Regions from separate parts of the Streptomyces sp. NBC_01506 genome, predicted to be linked through region 4. Evidence: riboswitches for the same ligand, from Rfam matches in the RefSeq annotation. Region 4 holds a riboswitch; each other region holds the start of a gene.
The links. Region 4 has a riboswitch for cyclic di-AMP ahead of OG329_RS07980 (transglycosylase SLT domain-containing protein). Riboswitches for the same ligand answer to the same signal wherever they lie in the genome.
Positions count from the first base shown of each region.

Region 1 (7,632 bases), 1.5 Mb from region 4:
ACCACAGCGGTCAGTACGACTCGGCGCAGTGGAACGCGGGTTACGAGGGTTACGACCCCTACGCGACACAGGCGCCGCACGCACCCCAGGCCCAGTACGAGGCGTACGACGCGTACGCGGCACAGGCCCAGCAACTCGACCAACTCCAGCAGCCCCAGCAGTCGTACGACACGACGGGCCAGTGGGACGCCAACGCCTGGAACGAGGCGAACGAGGCCGGTCAGACGGCCAGTTACGGTTACGAGTCGGCCGAGCAGTGGGCGGCGGCGCCCGTCGCCGACACCGGCGCGTACGACGCCACCGCCTGGAACTCGGGCGCACCCGTGGCCGCCCCGGCGGACGTACCGTTCCAGACCGAGCAGTTCCAGCCTGAGCCGTTCCCGGCAGAGGTTCCGGCCGCGTACTACGGCGACACCACGACGTACGAGCCCGCGGCCTACGAGCCCGAGCCCGAGGTCGAGCACCAGCACGAACCCGCGTACGACCAGCCGGAGTTCGCGCAGGACGACTACCCGCACGGCGAGTACGCGCGGCGCGAGCATGAGTACGACTACGACACGCCCGGTCCGGAGCCTGAACAGGTGTCGGAATCGGAGCTGGAGCCCGAACCGGCCCACTCCGAGGACGCGGACCAGCTCGTCGGGGCCGCCACCGTCACCGCCGCGACCGCCGCACCCCCCGCCCCCCGCTCCGTACGCCGCGCGGCCGGAAGCGCCCGTGGCAGGCGCCGTACACCGACGAAGCGTTCGGCTCTGCTGACCGTGGCCGTGCCCTCCGCCTGTGTGATGGGCGTGGCGGGTATCGCCGCCGCGTCGGTCGGCGGACTCGGCGCCGAGGAGACCAAGGACAGCTCGACCTCGCTCAGCGCGTCGGACGCGTCAGCGGTCAAACCCGCCGCGGTCAACAACAAGCTCGACACCCAACTCGCCGCTCTCGACGCCGACGCGCGTGACTTCGGGGACCGCGCCAGCCGCACCCAGGAGCGCATCGACCTCAAGGAACGCCAGGCGCAGGAGAAGAAGAAGCGCGACGAGGAGGCCGCGGCCCGTGAGGCCGCCCGCCCCAAGTTCGCGATCCCCGTGGCGAATCACGCACTCAGCGCGTATTACGGCCAGGCCGGCGTCAACTGGATGTCGATGCACACGGGCATCGACTTCCCCGTCTCGTACGGCACGCCGGTCATGGCGGCGACGGACGGCACCGTCCGTACGCAATGGAACGGCTCCTACGGCAACATGGCGATCGTGACCGCCGCCGACGGCACCGAGACCTGGTACTGCCACCTCAGCAGCACGAAGATCCGCTCCGGCCAGGTCAAGGCCGGTGACGAGATCGCGTACTCCGGGAATTCGGGCAACTCCACCGGTCCGCACCTGCACTTCGAGGTACGGCCGGGCGGCGGCGCGGCGATCGACCCGCTGGCCTGGTTCAGCAGCCACGGTCTCGACCTGTAGCAGGCACGGCGACCCGCACAGCGCGCACAGCGACCTCACCAGGCATACGACGGATGCGGCGGGCCTCCCGGCCCGCCGCATCCGTATGTCCGCGTGCTTCTACAGCTTGTCGACCGGCGCGTACCGCAGCAGCAGCCGCTTCGGCTTGGAGTCGCCGAAGTCGATCGTCGCCTGCGCGTCGGCGCCCGACCCCGTCACCGTGACGACCGTGCCGAGCCCGAACTGGTCGTGCGTGACCCGGTCCCCCACCGCGAGCGAGATGACCGGCTTCTCGGTCGCGCGCCGCGTGGCGAAGCCGGCGGGGCCCGACCGTGAGCGGGACGTGGACAGCGAGGACGTGATCCCCGACGTCGGTCCCGCCGGAGCCGCCATCGGGCCGGTGCGCTTCCAGTGCAGATGCTCGCCCGGGATCTCCTCCAGGAAGCGCGACGGCGGATTGTACGAGGGCTGGCCCCAGGCGCTGCGCATCGAGGACCGGGTCAGATACAGCCGCTCGCGGGCGCGCGTGATGCCGACATACGCCAGCCTGCGCTCCTCCTCCAGCTCCTTCGCCTGGCCGAGCGCGCGCATGTGCGGGAAGACGCCGTCCTCCATGCCCGTCAGGAAGACGACGGGGAATTCGAGCCCCTTCGCCGTGTGCAGCGTCATGAGTGTGATGACGCCGGAGCCGTCCTCGTCCTCGTCGGGGATCTGGTCGGAGTCGGCGACGAGCGCGACGCGCTCCAGGAACTCGGCGAGTGTGCCGGACGGGGCCGCTGCGACCGCGTCCGCGTCAGCGTCAGCCGTCGCCTCATCGGAGTCGGCACCCGCCGCACCCGCACCCGCTGCGCCCTCCGCACCTGCGCCCTCTGCACCCGCGTCCACACCCGCGTCCGCGTCCGTGGTCGCTGTCGCGTCCGCCCCCGCCGCCTGGGCCCGCTCCTGCTCGAACTCCAGCGCCACGGCGGCCAGTTCCTGCAAGTTCTCGATCCGCGTCTCGTCCTGCGGGTCGGTCGACGCCTGCAACTCGGCCAGATAGCCGGTCCGTTCGAGCACGGCCTCCAGGACCGTCGCCGGTCCGGCGCCGGACTCCACGACCGTACGCAGCTCCTCCATCAGCGTGTTGAAGCGCTTCACGGCGTTGGACGAGCGGGCCGCCATGCCGTACGCCTCGTCCACCCGGCGCAGCGCCTGCGCGAACGAGATCTTCTCCCGTACCGAGAGCGCGTCGATCATCGCCTCCGCGCGGTCGCCGATACCGCGCTTGGGCACGTTCAGGATCCGGCGCAGCGGGACGCTGTCCTCCGGGTTGGCGAGGACGCGCAGATAGGCCAGCACGTCGCGGACCTCCTTGCGTTCGTAGAAGCGCACACCGCCGACGACCTTGTAGGGCAGGCCGACGCGGATGAAGATCTCCTCGAAGACACGCGACTGCGCGTTCGTCCGGTAGAAGACCGCGACATCGCCCGCCTTGGCCTCCGACGCGTCCGTCATACGGTCGATCTCGTCGGCGACGAACTGCGCCTCGTCGTGCTCGGTGTCGGCCACGTACCCGGTGATCTGGGCGCCCGCTCCCGCGTTCGTCCACAGATTCTTGGGCCGCCGGCTCTCGTTGCGCTCGATGACCGCGTTGGCCGCGCTGAGGATCGTCTGTGTGGAGCGGTAGTTCTGCTCCAGCAGGATCGTCGTCGCGTCCGGGTAATCCTCCTCGAACTGGAGGATGTTACGGATCGTGGCGCCCCGGAACGCGTAGATGGACTGGTCGGCGTCACCGACGACGCACAGCTCGGCCGGGTCGTGTCCCTCGCCCGAGGGGCCGACCAGCTCACGCACCAGGGTGTACTGCGCGTGGTTGGTGTCCTGATACTCGTCCACCAGGACGTGGCGGAACCGGCGGCGGTAGTGCTCGGCGACGTCCCCGAACGCCTGGAGCAGATGGACCGTCGTCATGATGATGTCGTCGAAGTCCAGCGCGTTGGCCTCGCGCAGCCGCGCCTGGTACATCCGGTACGCCTCGGCCAGCGTCTTCTCGAAGGGGTCCGTGGCCTGACCGGCGAAGGTCTCCTCGTCGATCAGCTCGTTCTTGAGATTCGAGATCTTGGCGCTGAACGCCTTCGGGGGGTGGCGCTTGGGGTCGAGGTCGAGATCACGGCAGACCAGGGCCATGAGCCGCTTGGAGTCGGCGGCGTCGTAGATGGAGAACGACGACGTGAAACCGAGCCGCTTCGACTCGCGGCGCAGGATCCGCACACAGGCGCTGTGGAACGTCATGACCCACATGGCGTTGGCGCGCGGTCCGACCAACTGCTCGACGCGCTCCTTCATCTCGCCGGCGGCCTTGTTGGTGAACGTGATGGCCAGTATTTCGCCGGGATGCACGCTGCGGGTCCCCAGCAGATACGCGATCCGGTGCGTCAGCACCCGGGTCTTGCCCGAGCCCGCGCCGGCCACGATGAGCAGCGGCGATCCGGTGTGTACGACGGCGGCGCGCTGCTCGTCGTTCAGCCCCTCGAGCAGCGCCGCCGGGTCCACGACCGTGCGCGGGGCACCGTCGCGGTGATACGGATCCCTGGGCGGGGGCACGTCGAACTTCCCTCCGAAGAGATCGTCGGGCACCTGTTCCGGAACGGTGTCCTCGGGCGGCGGCGGGGGCTCCTCGGCCGAGGGCTGGAGGTCCGCCAGGAAGCTGTCGTCAAAAAGGCTGCTCATCGCTTCCTGAGTCTAGGGTGCCGCACTGACAGCCCGCCGCCGCATGGCGCCACACGGCCTCGCGGGGCCGCCGACGAGCGTTTACGCGAAAGGTCACGAAAATGTATCGGGCATATCGGAATCGAACCTTCACAGGGGCACCACAGGTTGGCTAGCGTGCTCGCCGAGGCGGTCCGTACTCCACCGGCGATCAGCGCCGGGCGGGCGGCCTGCGCCGAATCCGGGCTTCCCGAAGGGGGGTTCGGAACCGGGGACCCACCATGTTCGACCGGGGTGAATCGGGCCGCGTTCCTGGCCCGTAGGGCAGCCTTCCGTTCCGCCCGAACCCGACAGCTAACCCGGTAGGCGGTCCACGGAAGGAGATGTCGACCTTGGCGTCGCATCGCAAATCGCGCAGTCGGACCGGCATGCGCGCGAACACTCCGGCTGTCGGCTTCACGACGGCCGCCCTCGCCTCCGTCACGCTGCTGTCGACGCAGAGCGCCACCGCCGCGCCGGCCGAGCCCAAGCCCTCGGTGGAAGAGGTGCAGAAGAAGGTCGACGACCTGTACCGGCAGGCCGGTACGGCGACGCAGCAGTACAACAAGGCGAAGGAAGCGACCGACACCCAGCGCAAGTCGGTCGAGCGGGTCCTGGACGACGTCGCCAAGAGCGCCGACAAGGTGAACGAGGCGCGGCGCGCCCTCGGTACGTATGCGGCGGCGCAGTACCGCGCGGGCGCGGTCGGTCCCACGGCCGCCCTGATGTTCGCCGACAGCCCGGAGTCGTACTTCGAGCAGACCCAGTTGATGAGCCGGCTGACCGACCGCCAGCAGGAGGCCGTCGAGGACTTCCAGAAGGAGCAGCGGTCCGCGGCCCAGCAGCGCGCGAAGGCGACCAAGAGCCTGGAAACGCTGACCGAGTCGCAGACCTCCCTCAAGGAGGGCAAGCAGAAAGTCCAGAACAAGCTCGCCGCGGCGCGCTCGCTGCTGTCGGAGCTGACGGCCGAGGAGAAGGCGCGGCTCGCCGAGCTGGAGCGGAAGAAGGAGCAGGAGGCGCGCCGCAAGGCCGAGGCGAAGGCCAAGGAGGAGGCGGCGGAGCGCAAGCGGCAGGAGGAGGCGCGGCAGGAGGAGGCGCCCGCCACCGGCGGCACGGACACCGGGACGGACACCGGCGCGGACACCGGGACCGGCTCGGGGGCCACGGACGGTACGTACGCGGCCAAGGCCGAGAAGGTCCTCGCGTTCGCCCGCGCCCAGATAGGCAAGCCGTACGTGTGGGGCGCCACCGGCCCCGACTCGTACGACTGCTCGGGGCTGACGGCCGCCGCCTGGAAGGCGGCGGGCGTCCAACTGCCGCGTACGACCTGGGACCAGGTGAAGGTCGGCACGCGCGTCGCCACGGCGGATCTGCTCCCCGGCGATCTGGTGTTCTTCTACGACGACATCAGCCACGTCGGCATCTACAAGGGCGACGGCAAGATGATCCACGCGCCGAAGCCGGGTGCGAACGTCCGTGAGGAGTCGATCTACTACATGCCGATCTACGGCAGCGTGCGCCCGGCCTGAGCCCTGGCTCCCGGGGGCTGCCCACGGGGTCTCACGGGCCCCTCTCACCGCCTGTGCGATCATGCGAAAAAGTGCCCTGGGGAGGGGCCGTCGCGGTGGTCTCGAACACCGCGGTGGTGAGAGAGGGAGTCCGGCATGAACGCGGGTGGGGATCAAGACGGTTCGTCCGTGTCCGACGACGAGTGGGAGCGATTCCTGCGGGAGTCGGCGGAGGGCGTGCCCGACGCGCCCAAGGAGGCGTCGGCGCGGGCCCGGATCGTGACGCGGCGGCTGCGGGAGGAGCCCGCGCCACCGGAGGGATGGCGTACGCACCAGCCGCCCCGGCGGCCGAGGCGGCTGAAGGGCCGGTACGTCGTCGGGCTGCTGGCCGCTGTCGCGCTGCTGGCCGTGGCGCTGGATCCGGGACGCGTCACCGGGTGGTTCGAGGACGACGGCGGGGCCGGGGGGCCGCTCGCCGCGGAGTCGGAGCGCCCGGACCAGCCACCGCCCATGGAGCCGGCCGGGCTGCCCACGCTGGACGAACCGTTCAAGGGGTCGCCCGCGGAGCGCTGGGACAGCGGGACGGCCGGGATCACGGTGCCCGTGGCCAAGGCGACCGGGTGGATGAGCGAGGCGCAGGTGAAGGACGCGCTCGACAGCAGCCGTGACTTCCTCGCCGCGTCCAGTCTGGATCCGGCGGTGCTGCGGGGCGGGCAGCCGGCGGAGGCGATCGCGCTGATCAATCCTCATCAGAAGGACGTCCAGGACTTTCTGGCGACCGCGTTCCGCGCGCCGAGCGAGGAGAACGACCCGCTGCTGCTGTTCAGCCGGTTCGACAAGGAGCACACCCGTGTCGTCGGGGACGTCGTCAAGACACGGGGGCGGATCAGCTACCAGGAGGGCGAGCGCGGTGCCCTCCAGGTGAGCGCCGATGTCACGTATGTCTACCCGGTCACGCGGGCGGCGGCGGACAGCGGCGGCGACGACGAGGTCGCGCGCGTGATCGTGCGCCGCGAGACGGTGCTGAACTGGGACGATCCCGCCAAGGTGATCACCGAGCGGGGGTCCTTCTCCCTCGTTTCGTACAAGGTCCATATGACCAACGGCGGCTGCGGCGACCCCACCGGCTACCTCGTCCCCGAATACGGAGCCGAGCAGGCCGCCGACGCGGATGGGCCCGCGATCGACCCCTACGACCGCAGCGGGCCGGTGACCGAGGGGACGGCGGGCGCGGACGGGGAGTGCGGGGCGGCGACGCGGTCGTAGGCGGACACGCCCCTGGCGTCCTCTCCCTTATGGGCTCTACGGGCCGTCCGGGCCGTCCGGGCCGTCGAGGAACCAGACGTCGACGGGTTCCATCTCGTCCTGTTCGGCGCCCCCGACGGTGACCAGGGCGCGGCCGTCCGGGGTGAAGGCGGCGAGGCTCGGCTTGGACGACAGCCGCCGCACCCGGCCGTCGCCGAAGAGGATGTCGCCGTCGTCCGACGACATGAACGCGAGCGGTCCGTTCGCGGTCCACGCCGCCCGCGCGGTGTAGACCGACATTCCCCGAGAGTGGTCATGGGAAAAATCTAGCCGCGCCCACTGACAGTCCGGCCGGTCCGGGGCCCGCGTACCACCGTTCCCCCGCCCGTGTGCCGGTGTCGTCGGATCGGTCAGGTTCTGTCCGGAAGTGTCGAATCCGGTGGGATCCCGGCGGCCACAATCCGTCGCCGATCTACCGGCCTCGGGCAATACCGGCCATGCCAGCGCGCGTCCGTGACCCGCGCGCCTAGCGTCCTGTCCCGTAAGGGCCATCCGGGCCTGCGTGGAACGAAGGATGTGGACGCCCCCGTGGCAGCGCACCGCCGACCCCGATCCAAGTACCGCCCGTTCAGCGGCCCCTACGGCCGTACGGCGGCCACGCTCGCCCTCGCGGGAGCCGCGACGGCCACCGGTCTCGAAGGCTCCGCACACGCCGAGCC
Region 1 is NZ_CP109422.1:3,434,801-3,442,432, forward strand. It holds gene OG329_RS14835 (peptidoglycan DD-metalloendopeptidase family protein) at 1-1,454, shown strand, start outside; gene OG329_RS14840 (ATP-dependent DNA helicase) at 1,554-4,142, opposite strand; cyclic di-AMP (ydaO/yuaA leader) riboswitch at 4,345-4,506, shown strand; gene OG329_RS14845 (NlpC/P60 family protein) at 4,505-5,689, shown strand; gene OG329_RS14850 (hypothetical protein) at 5,825-6,934, shown strand; gene OG329_RS14855 (hypothetical protein) at 6,971-7,213, opposite strand; gene OG329_RS14860 (NlpC/P60 family protein) at 7,502-7,632, shown strand, end outside.
Region 1: it holds a riboswitch for cyclic di-AMP, as region 4 does, so the genes downstream of both, OG329_RS14845 (NlpC/P60 family protein) here and OG329_RS07980 (transglycosylase SLT domain-containing protein) in region 4, are expected to answer to the same signal.

Region 2 (7,632 bases), 690 kb from region 4:
GCGTGTCTCGTCCGTCAGTCCCAGGCCGTCCGTGAGATAGCGGTCGACGCTGCCCCACGTCTCCTCCATCGTCGTGAAGGCCGTCTCGAGATATTCGGCGCGCGCGTCGAACAGCGGCGCCAGCAGCTCCATCACCTCCGGCGAAGTCCCGCCGGGCGTCGGATCGCTGCGGCGTACCTGATACCTGCGGTGCGGATCGTTCGACTTCAGATAGTCCGCCTCGATCGCCTCCCGCTCCACGCCCACGGCGAGCAGCGACACCGCGATGGAGAGCCCGGCCCTGTCCTTGCCCGCCGCGCAGTGCATCAGCGCGGGCAGGCTTTCCTCGGCCAGGGCGTGCAGCACACGCCGGTGCTCGGCGGTGCGGTCCAGAATGATCGAACGGTACGAAGCGGACATCCGGGCCACGCCCTTGCCGTCGGCGAGGATCGACCGGAGCTGGTCGAGATCGCCGTCGCGGACCATCTTCCAGAACTCCGTCCCGTCGGCCGGGTCGGTGAGCGGAATGTTCACATTGCGTACGCCGGCCAGCTCCACGTCCAGGCCGTCGAGCTTCTGGTCGGCCGCGTTGCGGAAGTCGAAGATCGTGTGCAGACCCAGCGACGTAAGGAACGCCCTGTCCTCGGCCGTGGCGTGCGCGAGGTGCCCGCTGCGGAAGAGCCGGCCGTACCGGACGCGCCGCCCATCGGCGGTCGGCAGACCGCCCACGTCGCGGAAGTTGCGTACACCGGCCAGTTCGGGCTCGGTCGACGGGACCGGCTGCGGCACCTCGTGCGTCACGTGAACTCCTCCGCGTCTGCGGTCGGCGCTCGTCGCCGACGCTGTCGCGCTCCGACTTTACGACATCCATTCCCGCTGAAATCAGTTCACGGATAGGGCTTCTGTCCGTATTGAGTGATTCCTTATAACGTGCCCCGTTCACAGGGGAGATGGGGGCAGATCGTCATCGACTGGTGAGCCAGATCATATCCGTGACGGTGTGTGGCGGCGCCCGGAAGGGGAATTGGGGCGGCGCCCGGAATTCGAAGATCCGTAATCCACACAGGGTGACCGCTCTTGGAGAACGATATCCAGGAGCGGATCACCGGGGGAATACGACGGCTTGTACGGGTCGGCCCACCCGGCTTACGGTCACCGCAATCCGAGCGGATCGCCGAATCCTGCCGCCGCTCGGAATCCGCATCCACCAGCAATCATCCACGTGTGGCAGGAGCGGGGGACCCAGGTAAGTCGCCGATCCGGCACACCGGACCGGCTTGGGGTGAAGTCGCGCCACGGCGCGACCGGGCATCTCCAGCCCGAACCCGACAGCTCACCTCGTAGGCGCCGGAGAGGAATTCGCCATGCCCGCAATGGGTAAGCACCGTCGTCCGAGGACCAACTCGATCGCGCGCGGAATCGTCGCCGCCGGAGCGGGTGGCGCCGCCCTCGCGCTTCCGCTCATCGGTGCCACCGGCGCGCACGCCGCCGAGCAGACCGCGGCGCCGTCCGTGGCGCCGGAGCGCGTCGTGTCCGCCGCGCACACCGCTTCCGCCGCCTCCGCCACGCAGACGGCCCAGCAGGCCGCCACCGCCAAGACCGTGAAGACGTACTCGGTCACCGCGGGCGACTACCTCGCCAAGATCGCCGAGACGCAGAAGGTCAGCGGCGGCTGGGAGAAGCTGTACGAGGACAACCGCGAGGCCGTCGGTGACGACCCGTCGCTGATCCACCCGGGCCTGAAGCTCACCATCAACGCGCAGAGCAAGGCGTCCTCCGAGGGCAAGGCCGAGGCCACCCCGAAGAAGCCGGCCCCCGCGAAGCCCGCCCCGGCCGAGCCCGCCCCGAAGGCGGACACCACCGCGGCGAACGAGCCCGCGGCGCAGAGCAGCGGCTCCGGCTACACCGCCCCCGTCGACTCCTCCACCTCGACCCCGTACCACCAGGCCGGCGGAAGCTGGTCCAGCGGCTACCACACGGGCGTGGACTTCTCGGCGGCGTCGGGCACCACCGTAAAGGCGGTCGGTCCCGGCACCGTCGTCTCGGCCGGCTGGTCCGGGTCGTACGGCAACGAGGTCGTCATCAAGCACGACGACGGCAAGTACTCGCAGTACGCCCACCTTTCCTCGCTCACCGTCTCGGCGGGCCAGAGTGTCGGCGGCGGCGACCAGATCGGTCTCTCCGGTTCCACCGGCAACTCCACCGGTCCGCACCTGCACTTCGAGATCCGCACCGGCCCGAGTTACGGCTCCGACATCGACCCGCTGGCGTATCTGCGCGAGCACGGCGTTTCCGTCTGAGCCGTTCGGCCTTCAGCCGTTCGACCTCTCCAGGAATGGCCGTTGGCCGGCACCCCGAGTGCCGGCCGACGGCCATTGTCTTATTCCGGCTTGAACGAATTTTGACCGGTGGTGTTTCTCACCGGCGTCAACCCCTCCTTACGGTCGCGTAAGTCACATACGCGGGTGAAAGATGTTCTGCTGTGGCTGACGATTCGAGCGATTCGAGAAGAGAGACCAGAAGCGCTTTCGGGTCGTACGCCGCCCTCGGTGACAGTTTCACCGAGGGCGTCGGCGATCCGGGACCGGGCGGAGTCTATGTCGGCTGGGCGGACCGGCTCGCCGTACTGCTCGCCGACCTCGCCGACCGGACATCCGACGCTCCGGCCGTCGACGACCCCGACCACGCGTCGTTCCGGTACGCCAATCTCGCCGTACGGGGACGGCTGCTCGACCAGATCGTGGCCGAGCAGATCCCGCGCGCCAAGGAACTCGCCCCGGATCTGGTGACGTTCTGCGCCGGCGGCAACGACATCATCCGGCCCGGCAGCGATCCCGACGACGTCGCCGAACGTTTCGAACGGGCGCTGGCGGACCTGACGAGCGTGGTCGGCACCGTCATGGTCCCGACCGGTTTCGACACGCGCGGTGTGCCGGTGCTGCGTCATCTGCGCGGAAAAATAGCCACGTTCACCGCACACGTCCGCTCCATCGCCGACCGCTACGACTGCCCGGTCCTGGACCTGTGGTCGCTCAGGTCCGTCCAGGACCGCCGCGCCTGGGACGGCGACCGGCTGCATCTGTCACCCGAGGGCCACACCCGCGTGGCGCTGCGCGCGGCCCAGGTCCTCGGCCTCGACGTCCCCGCCGACCCGGACCAGCCGTGGCCGCCGCTGCCTCCGCGCGGCACGCTGGAGGTGCGCCGCGACGACATGCAGTGGGCGCGCGAATATCTGGTCCCCTGGATCGGCCGCAGGCTGCGCGGCGAGTCCTCGGGCGACCACACGGTCGCCAAACGCCCGGACCTGCTGCCCCTGATACGGCACTGAGGACGGGTCACCGGGTCACCGGGTCACCGGGTCACTGGCGCAACGCGGCCGGTATCCGTTCCAGGACGCCACCCGCGAACACGTCGTACAGCGGCAGCGTCTCCAGGTGGACATAGCCGATGTGGCAGTCGCAGACCGCGAGCGGGCACGAACGGGGTCCGAGCGCCGTGCGGTACGAGCCGTCGTAGAGGTTGCCCAGCTCGGCGGGGACGAAGTGGCAGCGGCGGACCGTGCCTTCGCCGTCCACCGAGATCACCGACTCGCCCGTCCGGCACGGCAGGCCGGCCGAGCGGTGGGGGTGGCGGCTGTACGGGAACAGGGGGTCGACCGACGTCCAGTCGGCGGCCTCCGGGTCCGAATAGGTGCGGCCCTCCGCCGCGTTGACCCACAGATAGACATGTTCCGGGAGGTCGGCACGGAGCCGGCGGGCCTGGTCCAGATGGTCGGGGAGACCGACGATGCCGACGCTGAAGCGGATGCCCGCGGCGCCCAGCTCGTGGCACTTGGCGAGGAAACGGTCGTACGGCGTCTGGCCCGGGTGGTAGGTGCACCACAGGGCCAGCTTGGCCGGGTCGGCGGCTTTCAGCCAGTCCGTGCGGCAGCTCAGGTTCGTCTGGATGGCGACCCGTGCGACATGCGGGAGATGGGAGAGGTCGGTGAGCGCCCGCCGGTACCAGGAGCGGGTCAGACCTTCGCCCCACGGGGTGAACAGGACCGACAGCCGGTCGTCCGTCCGCTCGGCGGCCCAGTCCGTGAAGCGCGTCAACGCGGCGCGGTCCGCGCGCAGTTGGTCCGGGCTGTCGCGGCGCTTGGCGAACGGGCAGTAGGGGCAGTCGTAGTCGCAGGAGGCCAGTGGGCCCCGGTAGAGGATCGTCAGGTCCATGTCCGCCTCACTTCGCTTCGTACGACGCCATCGCCGCCCGGACGGCGGGGGAGAACAGCGCCGGGCCCAGCGCGTCCGAGTGGGCGAGCCCTTCGGGCGAGAGCCGCAGCAGGCCGGGCGCGGCGTCCGCGTCGAGCCAGCCGAGGGCGGCGAAGCGGTCCAGCTCGGCGGGGAAGTCGTCGTCGGGGCCACTGCCGAACCGCTCGCGGTAGCCGTCCACCGCCATGCCGACAGCCTGGAGCAGCGACTGGAGCAGATGGCGCCGGCGCGCCTCGTCGCTGTCGACCGCGCGGCCCACCTCCGCGCGGGAGAAGTCCTCGGTGAGCGTGTAGGCGTCGATGATCGAGCGGATCTCGCGCATCCCGACCGCGTAGTCGAAGGAGTAGTGCAGATCCGAGGTGTACGACCGCGCGCCGCAGCCGAGGCCGATCATGCCGTCCGTCTGGCACGCGTAGTCGTCCGCGCCCTCGCGCGGCGCGCCGGGGAGACGGAACATCCGCATCGACACCTGCTCGTAGCCCTGCGCGAGGAGATGGTCCCGGCCTTGCCGGTACAACTGGAGCCGCTGGGCGTCCCAGTCGGCCTCACTGGGATGCGCGCGCCGGCCGAGCGGGGTCAGCGGCCGGGCGTACAGCGGGTAGAGATACAGCTCCTCGGGCCGCCAGGCGAGCGCCGCGTCGAGCGAGAGCCGCCAGGAACGGGGCGTCTGGCCGTCGATGCCGTAGATGAGGTCGATGTTGAGGACCGGGATCCGCGCGTCCCGGATCCGGCCGAGGGCCGCCTCGACGTCGGAGCGGCGCTGCGGGCGCACGGCCGCCTTCGCCTCCTCCTCCACGAAGCTCTGCACACCGATGCTCAGGCGCGTGGCCCCCCGGTCGGCGAGCACCGACAGCCGGTCGGCCGTGGCGGTCGACGGCGACGTCTCGACGGAGAGGGGGACGGCCCGCAGATCAGCGCCCATCCGCTTCTCGGCGATGTCGCACAGCCGCTCCAGCTCGCCGGCGGTGAGGAAGGTGGGGGTGCCGCCGCCGAAGGCCGCCGCCGCGAAGCGCACCGCGTCGTCGCCGTTCCCGTTCCCGTCCCCGCCCCCGTTTCCGTTTCCGTGGAGCGCGTCGGCCACGGCGGTCGCCTGCCGGTCCAGCGCGTCCAGATAACGGGTCGTCAGCTCGTCGGGCGCGCCGATCCGGGTGAAGAGATTGCAGAAGCCGCAGCGCACCTCGCAGAACGGTATGTGCAGATAGAGCGAGAGCGCGTCCTTGCGTTCACCGGCCCACAGAGTGCTCAGGGCGGGGCGGTCGGCGAGCGGACGGTATGCCGTCTTGTGCGGGTAGGCGTAGACGTAACTCTCGTACGGGCGCGGCGTGTTGGTCATCGAAGTGCCCCTTGCTCCAGGAAGAAATGGGCGTACGGCACGGTCCAGACGGACTCGTGGCCGAGGCGATGGCCCGTCCAGCCGTCGTCGCCGTAGGCCGTGCCGTGGTCGGAACAGACGATCGTGAAGCAGCGGCGCCGGCTGCTCGCCGCGGCGAAAAGCCGGCCGATGTGCCGGTCGACGTACTCGAGCGCGGCGGCGTGCGTCTCCCGCGAGTCCCCCGCCGCGCGGGTGGCGCCGGGCAGATGGAACCAGTTCGGCTGGTGCAGCGACGGCACATTGACGAAGAGGAACAGCCGCTGACCGGCGGGCAGTTCGGCCACGACCCGCTCCGCGCACGCCACCTGCGACTCGAACGACGTCGGCGACGCGACGCCGAACTCCGGTGCCCAGTGGCTCTCCTGGAACATGCCCGGCAGTACGGAACCGAGCGCGCCGCGCTTGTTGAAGAAGCCGACACCCCCGACACACACCGTGCGGTACCCGGCGTCCGCGAGAGCGGACACAAGATCGGGCGCGTCGAAGACGAACGTCCTGTCGGCCGTGGACTCGCTGCCGTCGAACCGCGCGGCGAACAGCCGTGGATGCGGCCCCGGCGCGGCGGGCGTCGGCAGGAACCCGGCGAACATCGCCTGGTGCGACGCGTAGGTGAAGCTGCCGGGAGCGTGCCGCTTCTCCCAGCGCCCGTCCGGCAGATGACGTGCGAGATTCGGCAGTCGGCCCGCTTCGGCCAGCTCGGCCGCCACGTCGAAACGCAGTGTGTCGAGGGTGATCAGCAGCAGGTCGTCGTGCCCGACGACACGGCCCATGTCGGGCAGCTCCGCCGCATTTCGGATCTCAGACATGGGCCGTGTGCTCCTGCCCCGTGCCGTCGATCCGCGCGGCCGGCCGTCCGCCGCCCGCCCGCAGGGCAGCGAGCTGCGCCCCGTACGTGTCCAGGGCCTCCGCACCGCTTCCGGGCAGTCCCGTGAGACCGGGCAGCAGATCGCCGAAGGCGTTGACCTCGCCCACGGCGAAGCGGCGCCAGCCGGTCGCGGGCAGCAGGTCCACCCCCACGCAGTGCGTGCCGGGGAAGCACGCGGCGGCCCGCTCGCAGATCTCCAGCGCGGCGGCCCAACTCCGGCCGCCGCCCGCCGCTTCGGTCGCGGCCCGCGCCGCGTTCAGATCGCCGCGCGCCCCGCCGAGATGCAGATTGGTCATGGGCGACGAGCTGGTCCGTACGACGGCGTGCGTCGCCCGGCCCGCGACGACCACCACCCGCAGATCGGCCGCCCTGCCGTGCTGGGACGCCTTCGGCAGCCACCGCTCGACATGCAGCCCGTCCGGGGCCAGCGTGTCCACGATCGCCGCCACCTCGTGCTCGGTGGTCAGCCGCCGTACCCGCAGTGAGTTGAAAAGCCGCCCGGAGGCGTCGCGTTCGACCGAGGTCGTCGCCCGCACCCGCCCCGGCCCCGCGGTCTCGACGGCCAGTACTCCCGACGCCGACGAGCCGTGGGCGAGCTTGACGAACGCCCGGCGCATACCGGGACCGCCCATCAGCGCGCGTACGTCGTCCCAGCCACGCACGGCCGGGGCGCCGGGCCCCGAGGTCGGCGACGGCGGTACGGGCACGGAGGCCAGGTCCAGCACCTCGTGGCACAGCCGCTTGTCGAACAGCACCGCCAACTCGTCCGGATCGTCAAGGAGATCGGCCCCGGCCCGACGGGCGGCGCGGCCCAACTCCCGTACGGCGGCGGTGAACCGCTCGTACCACAGGGCCGTGCCCTCGACCCGGGTGGCATCGTCCGTGCCACGCAGCAGCCGCTCCACCGCCGTGTCCTCGCCCGGCGACTCGATCCGCACGACCTCACCCCGCCGGAACTCGGCGCGCCCGCCCAGCACATCGAGCCAGGCCACCTCACGGGCCGCCGGCAGCCCCGCCGCCCTGACCGCGTCCTGGAACAACCGGACCCGGCGGTTGGCGGGATTGCCGACGATCGCGAGGCGCGGCTCGCCGCTACTCGGAGACGGCGACATAACGCCACTCGTCGTCTTCGTCGATGTCGCCTGCCGGCTCCAGCTTCACCCGCA
Region 2 is NZ_CP109422.1:1,196,826-1,204,457, reverse strand. It holds gene OG329_RS04880 (tyrosine-protein phosphatase) at 1-768, opposite strand, end outside; cyclic di-AMP (ydaO/yuaA leader) riboswitch at 1,175-1,339, shown strand; gene OG329_RS04875 (peptidoglycan DD-metalloendopeptidase family protein) at 1,344-2,279, shown strand; gene OG329_RS04870 (SGNH/GDSL hydrolase family protein) at 2,462-3,307, shown strand; gene OG329_RS04865 (STM4011 family radical SAM protein) at 3,339-4,190, opposite strand; gene OG329_RS04860 (STM4012 family radical SAM protein) at 4,198-5,562, opposite strand; gene OG329_RS04855 (STM4013/SEN3800 family hydrolase) at 5,559-6,371, opposite strand; gene OG329_RS04850 (STM4014 family protein) at 6,400-7,578, opposite strand; gene OG329_RS04845 (STM4015 family protein) at 7,559-7,632, opposite strand, start outside.
Region 2: it holds a riboswitch for cyclic di-AMP, as region 4 does, so the genes downstream of both, OG329_RS04875 (peptidoglycan DD-metalloendopeptidase family protein) here and OG329_RS07980 (transglycosylase SLT domain-containing protein) in region 4, are expected to answer to the same signal.

Region 3 (7,130 bases), 6.3 Mb from region 4:
CCGACACGCTCGACACCACGCCCGCCGCGAACCGCGCCGTGAACCGCTCCGCGTCCCAGCCCCCGCCGAGCGCCGGAGCCAGCCAACCGGCCGCACCGGCCCGGAATCGGGCCGGGTCCAGGGCGCCCGCGCCGTGCGGTACGGCCCCGAGCAGCGGTGCGCCCGCCACGTCCGGCAGATCGGCCAGATTGCAGCGCGCCGCCAGATCCGGCACGGCCGGCCAGCTCCCGATCACCACCCCCGGCGCCACCAGCCCGCGCGCCCGCAGCGCCTCCGCCGTCAGCGCGGTCATGTTGAGTGTGCCGAGCCCGGCGGGCGCCACCACCAGCACCGGGGCGGCGAGCAGTCGGGCGGCGTCCGCGAGCGTGCCGCCGTCGCCGTCGAACCGTACGAGCAGCCCGCCCGCGCCCTCGACCAGCACCAGATCGTGCTCGGTCGCCAGCTTTCCGGCGCTCTCGGCGATCTCCTCGGGGCGTACGGGCGGCGTGCCGGCCCGCGCGGCGGCCGTGGCGGGCGCCAACGGCTCGGGAAAACGCGCCAGTTCGACCGTGGTGACGCCGCCCGCCAGACGTATGACCTCGTCCACGTCCCCCGGCTCACCGGCGCCCACACCGGTCTGCGCGGGCTTGAGCACCGCGACCGTACGGCCCTGGGCCAGCGCGAGAGCGGCGACGGCCGCCGTGACGATGGTCTTGCCGATCTCCGTCCCCGTTCCGGAGACGATCAGTACGGGCATGTCACGCCTCCCGCGCCGCCGCCGCCACCGCGCGGCAGATCCGGGCGATGTCGGCGTCGTCCGTGACGTACGGCGGCATCGTGTACACGAGGTCGCGGAACGGCCGCAGCCATACGCCCTCACGCACCGCCGCCCGTGTCGCGGCAGCCATGTCCACCTCGCGGTCCAACTGCACGACGCCGATCGCGCCGAGCACGCGCACATCCCGCACTCCCGGCAGCGACGCCGTCTCGGCGAGGCCGTCACGCAGCCCCGCCCCGATCCGCTTGACCTCCCCCTGCCAGTCCTGGCCGAGCAGCAGATCGATCGAGGCGCACGCCACGGCCGACGCCAGTGGATTGCCCATGAAGGTGGGCCCGTGGGCCAGGACGGGCACCTCCCCGCGCGAGATGCCCTCGGCCACCTCCGATGTGCACAGCGTCGCGGCCATGGTGAGATAACCGCCGGTCAGCGCCTTGCCCACACACATCACATCGGGACTGACCCCCGCGTGCCCGGCGGCGAACAGCGCGCCCGTGCGGCCGAAGCCCGTCGCGATCTCGTCGAGGATCAGCAGCACGCCGTACTCGTCACAGGCTTCGCGCAGCACCCGTACGTAGTCGGGGGAGTGGAAGCGCATACCGCCCGCGCCCTGCACCACCGGCTCCACGATCACGGCGGCCAGTTCGTCGGCGTGGCGGGCGACGAGGGCGCGCAGGTGGTCCGCGTACCTCTCGTCGTACGGCTCGACGTCGGCCGGCGGCGCGTCGGCGAAGATCTGCCGCGGCAGCACACCCGACCAGAGCCCGTGCATACCGCCTTCGGGATCGCACACCGACATGGGCTGCCAGGTGTCCCCGTGGTAGCCGCCGCGCCAGGTCAGCAGCCGTTGCTTGGCCGGGCGGCCCAGCGAACGCCAGTACTGGAGGCACATCTTGACGGCGACCTCCACCGACACCGACCCGGAGTCGGCGAGGAAGACATGCCGCAGCGGTTCGGGGGTGATCTCCACGAGCTTGGCGGCCAGCCGGACGGCCGGCTCATGGGTGAGCCCGCCGAACATCACATGGCTCATCCGCGCGAGCTGGCCCTGGGCCGCCTCGTTGAGCACCGGGTGGTTGTAGCCGTGGATCGCCGACCACCAGGACGACATGCCGTCGACCAACTCGCTCTGCCCGTACGCCGGTTGGGCGAGCCGCAGCCGTACACCCGTGGCGGACTCCACGACCAGCGGGTCGGTACGGCCGGGCATCGGGCCGTACGGATGCCAGACATGGGCCCGGTCCAGCGCCAGCAGCGCGTCCGCGTCGAGCGCGGCCGGTGCGTCAGGCATTGGGCGCCAGGTCGGTGCCGGCGCCGCGCCGCCGTACGGTCACCAGATCCGTACGCGCGGACGCCGCGTCCGCCCCGGCATCGGCCGTCGGTGTGTCGCACGGACTGTCGCAGCCCCCGTCGCGGTGTCCCGGCAGCGTCGTCGTGCCCATGCCCTCCACCTCGAACCCGGCGTCCGCGATCATGTCCAGATCCGCCTTGCCCTCCTGGCCCTCGGTGGTGAGGTAGTCGCCGAGGAAGATCGAGTTGACCAGGTGCAGCGCGAGCGGCTGCATCGTGCGCAGATGCACCTCACGCCCGCCCGCGAGCCGGACCTCGACGTCGGGACAGACGAACCGCACCATCGCCAGAATCCGCAGCGCCCGCTGCGGCGTCAGATTCCACTCCTCGGCCAGCGGCGTGCCCTTGACGGGGATGAGGAAGTTGACCGGCACCGAGTCCGGGTCCAGCTCGCGCAGCCCGAAGACCACGTCCACCAGATCGGCGTCACTCTCGCCCATGCCCGCGATCAGCCCCGAGCACGCCGACAGACCCGCGCCCTGCGCGTGCCGCACCGTCTCCACCCGGTCCGCGTAGGTGTGGGTGGTGGTGATGTCGCCGTACGTCGCCTCGGAGGTGTTCAGGTTGTGGTTGTACGCGTCGGCGCCCGCCGCCTTCAACCGCTCCGCCTGACCGTCCGAGAGCAGCCCGAGACAGGCGCAGACCTCGACCTCCGCGTGTCGTTCCTTGATCGCGCCGATGGTCTGCGAGACCCGCTCGACGTCCCGGTCCGTCGGCCCCCGGCCGCTCGCCACCAGACAGACCCGCTTGGCGCCGCCGGCCACCCCTGCCGCGGCGGCCTTGGACGCCTCGTCGGGCTTGAGCCAGGTGTACTTGAGGATCTCGGCCTTGGACCCGAGGCGCTGCGAGCAGTACGAGCAGTCCTCCGGACAGAGCCCGGACTTGAGATTGACCAGGTAATTGAGCTTGACCCGCCGCCCGAACCACTGGCGGCGCACCTTCCCGGCCGCAGCCACCACATCGAGCAGATCGTCGTCCGAGGTCGCCAGCACGGCGAGCGCTTCTTCGCGCGACGGCAGCTCGCGCCGAAGGCCCTTCTCCACCAGTGTGTTCAGCAGGTCCATGGCGCCGATCCTGGCCTACGGCGGGCCTCCGAGCCAAGGATGAACCCTACAAGACAGGTGCATTCAGGTGTGTGTATGACCACACTCGAAGGCGGTCCGACCACGGTTAGGGTCTGTGGGCTGCCTACAAAAGGACCCGAGCCGTGCCCACCGAGCCGTCCGTGCCGCGCAGGCCCTGTCCGCCATCGACGCCGGACCCGTTCAACTGGATCGACGACGAGGCGCGCCGGCGCGAGCGTTCCGGACTCGTCCGTACGCTGCGGCCCCGCGACTCCGGCTCGGCGCTGCTCGATCTCGCGAGCAACGACTACCTGGGGCTCACGCACCACCCGGTGACCACGGGCGCGGCGGCCGACGCGGCGCGCCGCTGGGGCGCGGGCGCCACCGGCTCCCGGCTGGTCACCGGAACCACCGCCCTGCACGCCGAACTGGAGCGTGAGCTGGCCGAGTTCTGCGGTTTCGAGGCCGCGCTTGTCCTGTCGTCCGGATACGCCGCGAACCTCGCGGCCCTGACCGCGCTGACCGCGCGCGGCTCGCTCGTGGTGTCGGACGCCGCCAACCACGCCTCCATCGTGGACGGTTGCCGTCTCTCGCGCGCCGAGACCGTCGTCGTGGCGCACGCGGACCCGGCGGCCGTGGACAAGACGCTTGAGACGTACGAAGGTTCACGGGCCCTGGCCGTCAGCGACTCGGTCTTCTCGGTCGACGGCGACGCGGCGCCGCTCGCGCGACTGGCCGAGGTGTGCCGTACGCACGGCGCCGCGCTGCTCGTGGACGACGCCCACGGTCTCGGCGTACTCGGCGACGGCGGCCGTGGCGCCGTCCACGCGGCCGGTCTGGCGGGCGACCCGGGGACCGTCGCCACCGTCACCCTCTCCAAGTCGCTGGGCAGCCAGGGCGGCGCGATCCTCGGACCCGCCCGGGTCATCGACCAACTGATCAACACCGCACGGTCGTTCATCTTCGACACCGGCCTCGCGCCGGCCGCCGTGGGCGCCGCGCTCGCGAGTCTGCGGCTGCTGCGCGCGGACCCGTCGCTGGCGGGCCGGGCGCGGACGGTGGCACACGCGCTGCACCAGGGGCTGACCGGGGCGGGGCTGTCCGCCGTACGCCCGGACGCGGCCGTCGTCTCCGTACGGGCGCCGTCCCCGGACGCGGCCGTGCGCTGGGCCGCCGACTGCCGGTCGGCGGGGCTGGTGGTGGGCTGCTTCCGGCCGCCGTCGGTACCGGACGGGATCTCCCGGATCAGGCTCACGGCCCGCGCGGATCTGACGGACCAACAGGTCGGGACGGCGCTCGCGACGATCGTCGCGACCGCGCCCGCCGGGGCCGTGGCACCGACCGGTTGAGCGCGCGCGCACGTCCCCCGGCACGTTCCCTCCTCCGGCGTCCCCCTCGGTCGCCGGGGGCGGAAACTTGAGTCCGCTCAAATACGGTCTCGCGTAGCAGGGTTCACCGCTTAGAGCGACAACCGGGGTCATATCCCGGCGGATCGCCCATGCGCCGGGCGCCGTTGATGGCAGTGTGGCGCGAAGCGCAATCCGGGGACGTACTCGCGGGCATCTGCCATAGGTCGGTCTGCGTCCCGGTGGGAAAGGGACAGCGTCGCCATGGCAGACCATCAAGAAGCATCCGTCACGCTGCCGAGCGATCCGGCCTCGGTACCGGCAGCTCGCAGATATGTCGCGCGTGTCCTCGGGGAGTGGGGACTGCCGGGCGACGCCGACACCGCCGAAACGGTTCGCCTGATCATCTCGGAGCTGGCGACCAACGCCGTGCAGCACACTTTCGGCAGATCACCGACCTTCACGGTCGACGTCACTCTGGAGCGCGACGAACAGTTGCGCGTCGGCGTGACCGACAGCCATCCGCGGTGGCCGCAGCGGCTCCCGGCCGCGGTCCAGCAGGACAACGGCCGCGGGATGGTCATCATCCGCGCGCTGGCCGCCGAGTACGGCGGAGCGGTGGCCGTGACCCCCACCGCCGACGGCGGTAAGACGGTCTGGATCACCCTGCCCTGGACGCCCCCGGCCCAGGGCTGACCCGCACGCCGCACCGCGTACCGAGCACCGCCGTACGGGAGTACGCGCGTAAGGGCGTACGGGCGTCAGCGGACCCGGCCGTACCAGACGCTCTTGGCCCAGATGCGCTGGAGCCGTACCACCTGACCCGTCTTCGGCGAATGCCAGATCTTGCCGGCGCCGGCGTAGATCCCGACGTGGTAGACGCGGTTGCCGGAGTGGAAGAAGACCAGATCGCCCTTCTTGCGGCTGGAAGCCGAGATGTGGCGCGACTTGTTGTACTGCTGCTGCGCCGTACGCGGCAGCGACTTGCCCGCCTTCTTGTACGAGAACAGCGTCAGACCCGAGCAGTCGAACCGATGCGGACCTGTCGCCCCGTACTTGTACGGCGCGCCCTTCTTGGAAGCGGCCACATTCAGGGCCTTGGAGGCGGCCGGATGGGCGTGGGCCTCCGACACGGCGCCGGGCGCCAGCATCGTGCCGCCGACGGCGGCGAGGAGGACCGATGCGGTACCGGCCCGGGAGAGCAGCGACGGGACATGCGTCTGCGAGGACATGCGCAACCCTTCGTCAGCCGCCTGTGAAGGATGACCTGTCGGGTTCGGACTGGCGAAGATGCCCGGCCGCGTGTGCGGCTTCACCCCGAGGAACGGTCCATGGCCGGACCGCCCCGAACTGCTCGGGTCCTCCACTCCTGCCGATCCACTCGTGTCGACCAGGCATCCGGAGCGGCGGCAGGACTCGGCGTCCACCCGGACCGCCCCGCCGAGGTGGCGGGGGCTTGTCGTCCCACGGATCTTGACGCGGCCTCAGCGCAATTCCGAGCCGAAACGACCATATGTGACTCTCGTCACTTATGGCCCATTTGGGTTGCTACGGTCGATTCGGTGACCGGCCCATATGACCGCTCACGCGCTGTACCTGCGACGTAGCGACGCGTTGCGGCCGGACGGCCGATCCGCCCGTCGCAAGTCGCCGCCCCTGTCGCGGCGGGCGCGTCGATACGCCGAACGAGCGGGCAAATCCCGTACGGACGCGTCCGTACGGGACACCGCGCCACCGATTCGGTGTCGTGTCGCGGGTCCGTTGACCGACGCCCGCATCAAGTCGGCGGTCCGGGCGGCATGGTGACCCGCCCGGCCCTGCGTTCCCCGTCGAGAACCCGCAGCGCGCGGTCCAGGGTCGGCGTGTGCAACCGCGTCTCGCCCCTGGCGTGCATCAGCGTCAGCGCGGCGCGCAGTTCGGCCGCTCGGGACACCAGGGCCTGCGCGGCGCGCAGCGCGCCGTAGGTGTCGTCGGCGCGCGACGGGTTGATCCGGCCCACCAGGTCGACGACCTGGAGATAGCTGTCGACGAAGTCGCCCTCGGCGCGGGTCAGCGCGGGCAGCGGCGGAAGTTCCGGTGGCGGCATCGGCGGTTCACCGGGGGGTGTTGAAGCCGAGGGACGCCCTGCGGTCCTGCGCGACCTGGTCCACCAGGCCGTACTCCATGGCGCCCGCCGCGTCGAAGATCGTGTCCCGGTCGATGTCGGCGTCGATCCGCTCGGCGTCACGGCCGGTGTGCCGTACGAGCATCCGCGCCATCAGGGCCCGCAGCCGCAGCAACTCCTCGGCGTGGATGGCGAGATCGGACGGCTGGCCGCGTACGGGCTCCTCGATCCCCGGCTGCTGGAGGACGACCCGCGCGCCGGGCAGCGCCATCCGCTTGCCGGGCGCCCCGGCGGCCAGCAGGACGGCGGCGGTGGACACCGCCTGACCGAGACAGGTGGTCGCCACGTCGCAGCCGACGACCTGCATCGTGTCGTAGATGGCGGACATGGCGCTCAGCGAGCCGCCGGGGGAGTTGATGTACAGGGCGATGTCCTGGTCGGGCGCCGCGTATTCGAGATGGAGCAGTTGGGCGATCACGTCGTTGGCCGACGTGTCGTCAAGAGCGGTG
Region 3 is NZ_CP109422.1:8,163,227-8,170,356, forward strand. It holds gene bioD (dethiobiotin synthase) at 1-736, opposite strand, end outside; gene OG329_RS36690 (adenosylmethionine--8-amino-7-oxononanoate transaminase) at 738-2,048, opposite strand; gene bioB (biotin synthase BioB) at 2,041-3,171, opposite strand; gene OG329_RS36700 (8-amino-7-oxononanoate synthase) at 3,315-4,520, shown strand; gene OG329_RS36705 (ATP-binding protein) at 4,782-5,213, shown strand; gene OG329_RS36710 (C40 family peptidase) at 5,279-5,749, opposite strand; cyclic di-AMP (ydaO/yuaA leader) riboswitch at 5,753-5,924, opposite strand; gene OG329_RS36715 (hypothetical protein) at 6,295-6,603, opposite strand; gene OG329_RS36720 (ATP-dependent Clp protease proteolytic subunit) at 6,611-7,130, opposite strand, start outside.
Region 3: it holds a riboswitch for cyclic di-AMP, as region 4 does, so the genes downstream of both, OG329_RS36710 (C40 family peptidase) here and OG329_RS07980 (transglycosylase SLT domain-containing protein) in region 4, are expected to answer to the same signal.

Region 4 (7,632 bases):
GCGTACGGCCGAAGGCCCGCGCCTCCTTGGTCTTCCACTTGCCGGCGGCGAGCTGGTAGGTGTTCGGGTCCGTACGGTCACCGCCGAGGACCAGGACGGAGTCCGGACCGCGGAAGCCGCCGGGGAGCGGTACGGCGGAGCCGTAACTGCGGTTCATGGCGCCGGGCCGCTGCTCCAGATCGCTCCGGGTCTCCTTGACCGGGTCGAACAGCCACTGCTGGTCGTGGCTGCGGCCGAGTCCGTAGATCTTCCCGTCGCGCAGACTGAACAGATGCGGGTAGTCGAGCTTGTACGGCGCGTCCGCGCGGAAGCGGTCGACGCTCTGGAACCGGGGGATGTCGGTCTTGCTGTACGGAACCGGGTCGCGCAGCGCGGGGAAGCGCTCCACGATCGGGGTGGGCGTGCCCCAGCCCAGCTCGGACTGGCCGGACATGATCAGCATCCGGCCGTTGGCGCCGGTGACGACGCTGGGATACCAGCGGCCGACGGACATGTCCTCGTTCATCGCCCAGGTCTCGCTCCACGGGTCGAAGACGAAGGAAAGCTTGGCCCCCGAGCCGCCGTTGGCGCCGAGATTGCCGCCGAAGACGCCAAGCATCCCGTTCGGCAGGAAGGCGTGTCCGGCGCAGAAGATCGGCGCGGGACGGGAGATGCCCGTGCTGTCGGGCATCGTGACGGCGGGCGGGGTGACCTTCTTGAAGGCCGCGTCGCCGGTGCCCTTCGCGGGGTCCCAGAGGAAGGCACGTCCCCGGTTGGCCGCGCCGATGATCTGGGTGGGCGCCGTCTCCTTCGTGGGGTCGGTCTCGACCCGCTCGAAGGAGAACAGGAGCACCTTGCCGGTGGGCAGTTGGGCGATATGGACGCCGAAGTCCGGTGAGTCGAAGTACTCCTTGAACGCGCCGAAGTCCGACGCCTTGTAGTCCCCGTTGATCTGGCGCTGGGTGTCGGTGAGCATCTTGAGCCGGGCGGTACGGGTCGCCTGCGGGTAGGTGCCCAGATCCTCGGCTCCCGCGCGAGTGGCGGCGTGCTCCTCGGCGTGCTCGCGCCCGAGCACCGCCACCTCGGCGGGGTCGACCTCGGGCTTGGCCTCCGCCTTGGCGCCGGGCTTGGCTTCGGGCTTGGCGGGATCGGCGCCGGCTCTGGTGGAGTGCTCGTGGTGGCCCTCGCCGTTGTGGGCGACAACGGGGGTGGCACCGGCGAGAGTTGAGGCGGCGAGGGCGCTGGTGACCGCACACGCCGCGAGGGTGTTGGACAGCCTTGTCCGAGAGCGGGGAATTCTCATGAGGCCCGGTCCAGGTCCTTTCGGGGATGGTTGAAGCGCGTGGCACGGCGACGCCGCACCCGGAGCGAATGACTACTCGCAGTAATCATGCTGGTGGTGTTCGAGAGCAAAGGTCCAGGAAAACGAGCGATTTTGGCTCAATGGAGGTAACAGTCGGTTGATAGGGTTCGCGCCCGGCGTGAGCGCCCGGCGCGCGGGGCGCCTGCCGTCCGGCCCTGTCCGCCACCGGCGCACGCCAAGTCGGCTTCTGACGCGGGCTGTTGACAAACCCGTGACATGCTTGAAAACTCTCACTGCTCGTCCGCAGGAGCTGGACTGTCAAGCTCAATTATTTGCGGTTCTCTTGCAAGATTGATTGCGATCCCGCCGCTCCCCCCACCACGGACCGGCAGGCATCACTCGCTCACTCACTCTGTCGACCCCACGGAAACAGAGGACACCATGAAGTCGAAGCACCTGAGTCGACGGCTGATCTCCGGCCTGTCCATGACCGGCCTGCTCGTCGTCGGACTCCTGCCCGCCGCGTCGGCGTCCGCTCCGGCGGCCGGCGCGCCCGCGAAGGCCGGTGACATATCGGCGCGGCCGGCCGCCGCCGAGCGCGGGGCCACCCTCCCGTACGTCGAGTACGAGGCCGAAGCCGCCGACTACGACGGCACGTTGCTGGAGGCGGACCCCAAGCGCACCTTCGGGCACACCAACTTCGCCAGCGAATCCTCCGGCCGCAGATCGGTGCGGCTGGACAGCACCGGCCAGTTCGTGGAGTTCACCTCGGCGAACGCGGCGAACTCGATCGTCGTACGCAACTCCGTCCCGGACGCGCCGGGCGGTGGCGGCATCGACGCCACCGTCAGCCTCTACGCCGACGGCACCTTCGTACAGAAGCTGGATCTGTCGTCCAAGCACAGTTGGCTGTACGGCAACACCGACGACCCCGAGTCGCTGACCAACACGCCCCAGACGGACGCCCGCAGGCTGTTCGACGAGTCGCACGCGCTGCTGGACAAAAGCTATCCGGCGGGCACGAAGTTCAAGCTCCAGCGCGACGCGGACGACAACGCGTCCTTCTACATAGTCGACCTGATCGACCTGGAACAGGTCGCGCCCCCGACGAGCAAGCCGGCCGAGTGCACCTCGATCACCGAGTACGGGGCGGTCCCCGACGACGGCGACGACGACACCAAGGCCATCCAGGACGCGGTCACCGCCGACCAGAACGGCACCATCGACTGCGTCTGGATCCCGCCGGGCCAGTGGCGTCAGGAACAGAAGATCCTGACCGACGACCCGCAGAATCAGGGCCAGTACAACCAGATCGGGATCAGCGACGTCTCGGTCCGCGGCGCCGGCATGTGGCACTCCCAGCTCTACACGCTCACCGAGCCGCAGAACGCGGGCGGGATCAACCACCCGCACGAGGGCAACTTCGGCTTCGACATCGACGACAACACCCAGATCTCCGACATCGCGATCTTCGGCTCCGGCCGGATCCGCGGCGGCGGGGGAGCCGAGGGCGGGGTGGGCCTCAACGGCCGCTTCGGGCAGAACACCAAGATCTCCAACGTATGGATCGAGCACGCCAACGTGGGTGTGTGGGTCGGCCGGGACTACGACAACATCCCGGCGCTCTGGGGTCCCGCCGACGGGCTCGAGTTCAGCGGGATGCGGATCCGCAACACGTACGCAGACGGCATCAACTTCACCAACGGCACCCGCAATTCACAGGTCGACAATTCCTCATTCCGCACCACCGGCGACGATTCACTCGCCGTCTGGGCCAATCGCTATGTCAAGGACCCGGCGGTGGACATCGCGCACGACAACTCGTTCACCAACAACACGATTCAGTTGCCCTGGCGGGCGAACGGCGTCGCGATATACGGCGGTTACGGGAACACGGTACGGAACAATCTGATCGCCGACACGGCCAACTACCCGGGAATCATGCTGGCGACCGATCACGACCCGCTGCCGTTCTCGGGCGAGACCGTGCTCACCGGTAACGCGCTCCACCGCACGGGCGGCGCATTCTGGAACGAGGACCAGGAGTTCGGCGCGATCACGATCTTCCCGGCGAGCCGGGACATCACCGGGGTGAAGATCAGGGACACCGAGATCTCCGACTCCACGTATGACGGCATTCAGTTCAAGAACGGCGGCGGCAACGTACCGGACGTCGAGATCAGCGACGTGTCGATCGACAAGTCCAACAACGGCTCCGGCATCCTCGCGATGGGCGGCGCCCGCGGCAACGCGACGCTGACGAACGTCACCATCACCAACTCGGCCGAGGGAGACGTCCTGGTCGAGCCGGGATCGAGCTTTGTGATCACGGGCGGCCCCGGCACTTCGCGGGTGGCCGACTGACACACCGTCGACCGGGCGAGAGCCCGCTGGACCGCCTTCCGTACGGCTCTGTGAGGGGAGCCGTACGGAAGGCGCTTTTCGCACATCCACTAACTGGGGGAGAATTCTCTTTTGTCCGCTTTGTGGGGCAGGGTGTTATGTGTATTCAGCGACTAACTTGTCCGTTTCTGGGCGGTGTTGTCGTCGGGCGGTTGCGTCGATCCCCAGTGATGTGTGTCACAAGCGCGGCGACTCGCCTCTCCTGCCCCGCCGCCCACTTCCCGTGTGGGAAAGGAAAGTTGAGGCTTGTACCGCCGGGCGGGAATTCGAATTGCCCGCCCGCCGGATCGGCGAATGGCAGGGCGTGGTGAATTCAGGACTTGTTTCGCCCGGACGTTCTCGCTTACGTTCTCGTTATTCCGGGCGGAACGCCGAATCCTGCCGCTGTCCGGAAACCGCACTCACCCACTCACGTACGGCAGGAGCGGGGGACCCAGGTAAGTCGCCGATCCGGCATTGCCGGACCGGCTTGGGGTGAAGTCGCGCCCACAGCGCGGCCGGGCATCTCCCGCCCGAACCCGACAGCTCACCTCGTAGGCGACGGAGAGGATTTCGTCATGCCCGCAGAGGGTAAGCACCGCCGTTCCCGCACCAGCCCGCTCGCCCGCCGCCTCATCGCGGTCGGCACGGGCGGTGCCGCACTCGCCCTGCCCCTGGTGACCGCCACCACGGCGGGCGCCGCGCCCGCCCCGCAGCACGCGGTCACGGCCCCGACGGCCGTCGACGCCGTCAAGACGGTGACCCACACCGTCGTGAAGGGCGAATCACTGGCCAAGATCGCGGACGCCCGTTCCGTGAGCGGCGGCTGGGAAGCGCTGTACAAGAACAACCGCAGCGCCGTCGGCGACGACCCGTCGCTGATCCGCCCCGGGCTGAAGCTGAAGCTCGCGGGGGCGCCCAAGGCCGCCCCGACCGCGTCGACCGAGAACGCGTCGGCCGCCAAGTCCACCGAAGCCGTGCAGACGGCCGCCAAGTCGTACACGAACGACCTGGACGGCTGGATCCGCGAGGCGCTGGACGTCATGGCGCAGAACGGCATCCCCGGTTCGTACGACGGCATCCACCGCAACATCATGCGCGAGTCCGCGGGCAACCCGCAGGCCATCAACAACTGGGACTCCAACGCCGCGGCCGGCATCCCGTCGAAGGGCCTGCTCCAGGTCATCGACCCGACCTTCGAGGCGTACCACGTGCCCGGCACGTCGACCGACAGCTACGACCCGGTCGCCAACATCGTGGCGGCCTGCAACTACGCGGCCGACCGCTACGGCTCGATCGACAACGTGAACGGCCCGTACTGATCGGAACCGGCGCCTGTCCCCAAGGCCGGGCGGGCTGTCGCTGACGCGACAGCCCGCCCGGCCTTTCGGGCTGAGACGGACCACGAAGCGGGCCGTGTTCTCAAACATGGACGGATTTGCGGTGCTTTGCCCCCAAGCGCCCGACCGGCTTGCGTATCCCTCTACTCCTGGAGCAGCCGCGCCGCCAGGTCGGCCACCCGCTCCCGCCACACCACCAGCGCCGCGTCCGCGTCGAAGTCGCGCGGGCCGCTCTGGGTGAGCACCAGCCGGGGCCCGTGCCCCGTCCCGGTGCGCAGCTCCCAGCGGACCTCGCCGTCGGGATGCCAGGCGTACGCGAGGAGTTCCGGTGCCCGTACCTCCGTCACCGGCCCCACCGGTACCTTGTCGGCCGTGAAGCCCTCCGGCACCGGCGAGCCCGCCAACGGCTCCTCCCCGCCCGTGAGTCGGTCCCAGACCGCCCCGGCGGGCCGTACGAGCTGACGCTCGAACCGGACCCGCCGTCCGCCGTCGTCCGTCTCCTCGACCCGGCCCCGCGTCAGCTCGTCGAACCGCGCCAGATACGCCTCGTGCAGCCTCCCGCGCGTGTCCCGCTCGACATCGACGGGGCCGCCCGCCAGCAGTTGTCCCAGCGCGATGACGCAGATCTGCCAGCCGGACGCGAAGCTCGCCGCCCCGAACCGGTCGCCGAAGGTGTGCACGAGGATGAGCCGCGAGCCGTCCCCGTCCGGTGCGATCTCCCAGCGCAGATGGTCCTCGCCCCAGGTGAAGGCGAACAGGCGCGGCTCCTCGGCGTCGGTGACCCGCCCGGTCATGCCGGGGCCCGGGTCGCCGGGGAAGTGGAAGCCGATCTCGCCGCCCGGCCGTAGATCCACGCTCACCTCGGAGGGGAACCACTCGGCGAGCTGCGCGGGCTGTGTGATCGCGTCCCAGACCCGCTGCGGCGGATGCGCGAGCCGGCGCTCCATGCGCAGCTCGGACCGCCCGTGGTGCTCGGCGGACAGGGACGAGGAGAAGTTCTGGTCGTCAGTCATGAGGAATCGTCCTCCGTCACGTCGAGATGCCGTTCGAGATGCTGCTCGAGCGCGTCGAGGCGGCCGGTCCACAGATGCCGGTAGTGCGCGAGCCAGGCGTCGAGCTCGGCGAGCGGTTCCGGGGTCAGTTCGTACCAGCGGCGCTGGGCGTCCTGCCTGACCCGTACGAGCCCGGCGTCCCTCAGCACCCGCAGATGCTTCGAGGTGCCCGGCTGGCTCAGGCCGAGCCGGTCGGTCAGCTCACCGACCAGATGCGGACGCTCCAGGAGCAGATCGAGGATCTTGCGCCTGCTCGGCTCCGCGAGCACGTCGAACGGTATGGGCATATCCCGACCATACCCACACGGCTATATAACCGCAAGCGCATATAGCGAGGTGCTATCCCCGTGCCAGCAGCCAGTCCATCGCCACCGGACACGCGTCGAGCACCGAGACGTGCCCGTCCTCGGGCCGTACCCACAGCTCGGCCGAGGGGAGCGCGGCGAGCATCGACCCCGCGTGCGACGGCGGTACGACGCGGTCGCGGCTGCCCTGCACGAGCAGTACGGGCGCGGCGACCTCCGCCAGGTCGAAGCCCCACGCGGTGGCGAAGGCGACGTCGTCGTCGATCAGCCCGCCGGGACCGGCCTGCCCCGCCTTCACCGCGTCGGCCCCCAGCGACGACCACGTGCCCGCCAGCGCCGCGAAGTCGGCGGGGATGAAGCTCGCGGGGTCGAACTCGTCGGTCGCCGCGTACAGTTCGCGCGCCTCGCGCCCGTCGGCTGCGGCCCGCAGACCGCCGGGCGCCTCCATCCCCTCGTACCAGTCGAAGTCCCGTGTGTACGGCGCGATGCCCGCCAGACAGACGGCACCCGTCACCCGCTCCGGCAGCAGCGCGGCGCACGCCAGCGCGTGCGGACCCCCGCCGGACGCCCCCATCGTCGCGAACGACCCGACGCCGAGCGCGTCCGCGATCCGCTCCACGTCGGCCGCGGCCGACGCCACGTTCCGGCCCGGCAGCGGGCTCGAACCTCCGTAACCGGGGCGGCCGTACGTCACCAGCCGGATGCCGCGCGCCGCCGCCGCGGCGAGCAACGGCTCCAGCGGGACGCCGGTCTGCGGCGAGCCGTGATGCCAGACGACGGTCAGTTCGTCCGAGTCGCCGCCCCCGCTGTCGTACGTCCGCAGCGTGCGTCCGTCGCCGAGCTTCACGTCCTGTTCGATGACCACCGGATCACCCTACGGCGTGAGGTCACCCCGCTCAGCAGATCCCGTCCCCCGGCTTGGGGTTGCCCAGCGCGAACAGCGGGCGCAGCCGTATCCCCGCCCAGGTCCCGAGCAGGGCGGTCGCGCCCCAGATCCAGCCGTGCAGACTGCCCGACGCGATGCCCGCGAGGTACGCGCCGATGTTGCAGCCGCCCGCCAGCCGCGCGCCGATCCCCATCAGTACCCCGCCGAGCACCGCGGCCACGGCGGTGCGGCCGGGGATGCCCCGGTGCAGCGCCCAGGTGCCGCCGAGCGAGGCGGCGACCGCGGCGCCGATCATGATGCCGATGTCGGTGAGGCTGTTCTTGTCCTTCAGTACGGGCCCCGCGAACATCTCCGCGTTGCCCGGCTGCTGCCAGAACGACCAGTT
Region 4 is NZ_CP109422.1:1,890,946-1,898,577, reverse strand. It holds gene OG329_RS07990 (galactose oxidase-like domain-containing protein) at 1-1,282, opposite strand, end outside; gene OG329_RS07985 (right-handed parallel beta-helix repeat-containing protein) at 1,724-3,646, shown strand; cyclic di-AMP (ydaO/yuaA leader) riboswitch at 4,078-4,238, shown strand; gene OG329_RS07980 (transglycosylase SLT domain-containing protein) at 4,243-4,986, shown strand; gene OG329_RS07975 (SRPBCC family protein) at 5,148-6,017, opposite strand; gene OG329_RS07970 (ArsR/SmtB family transcription factor) at 6,014-6,343, opposite strand; gene OG329_RS07965 (alpha/beta fold hydrolase) at 6,396-7,226, opposite strand; gene OG329_RS07960 (YeeE/YedE family protein) at 7,258-7,632, opposite strand, start outside.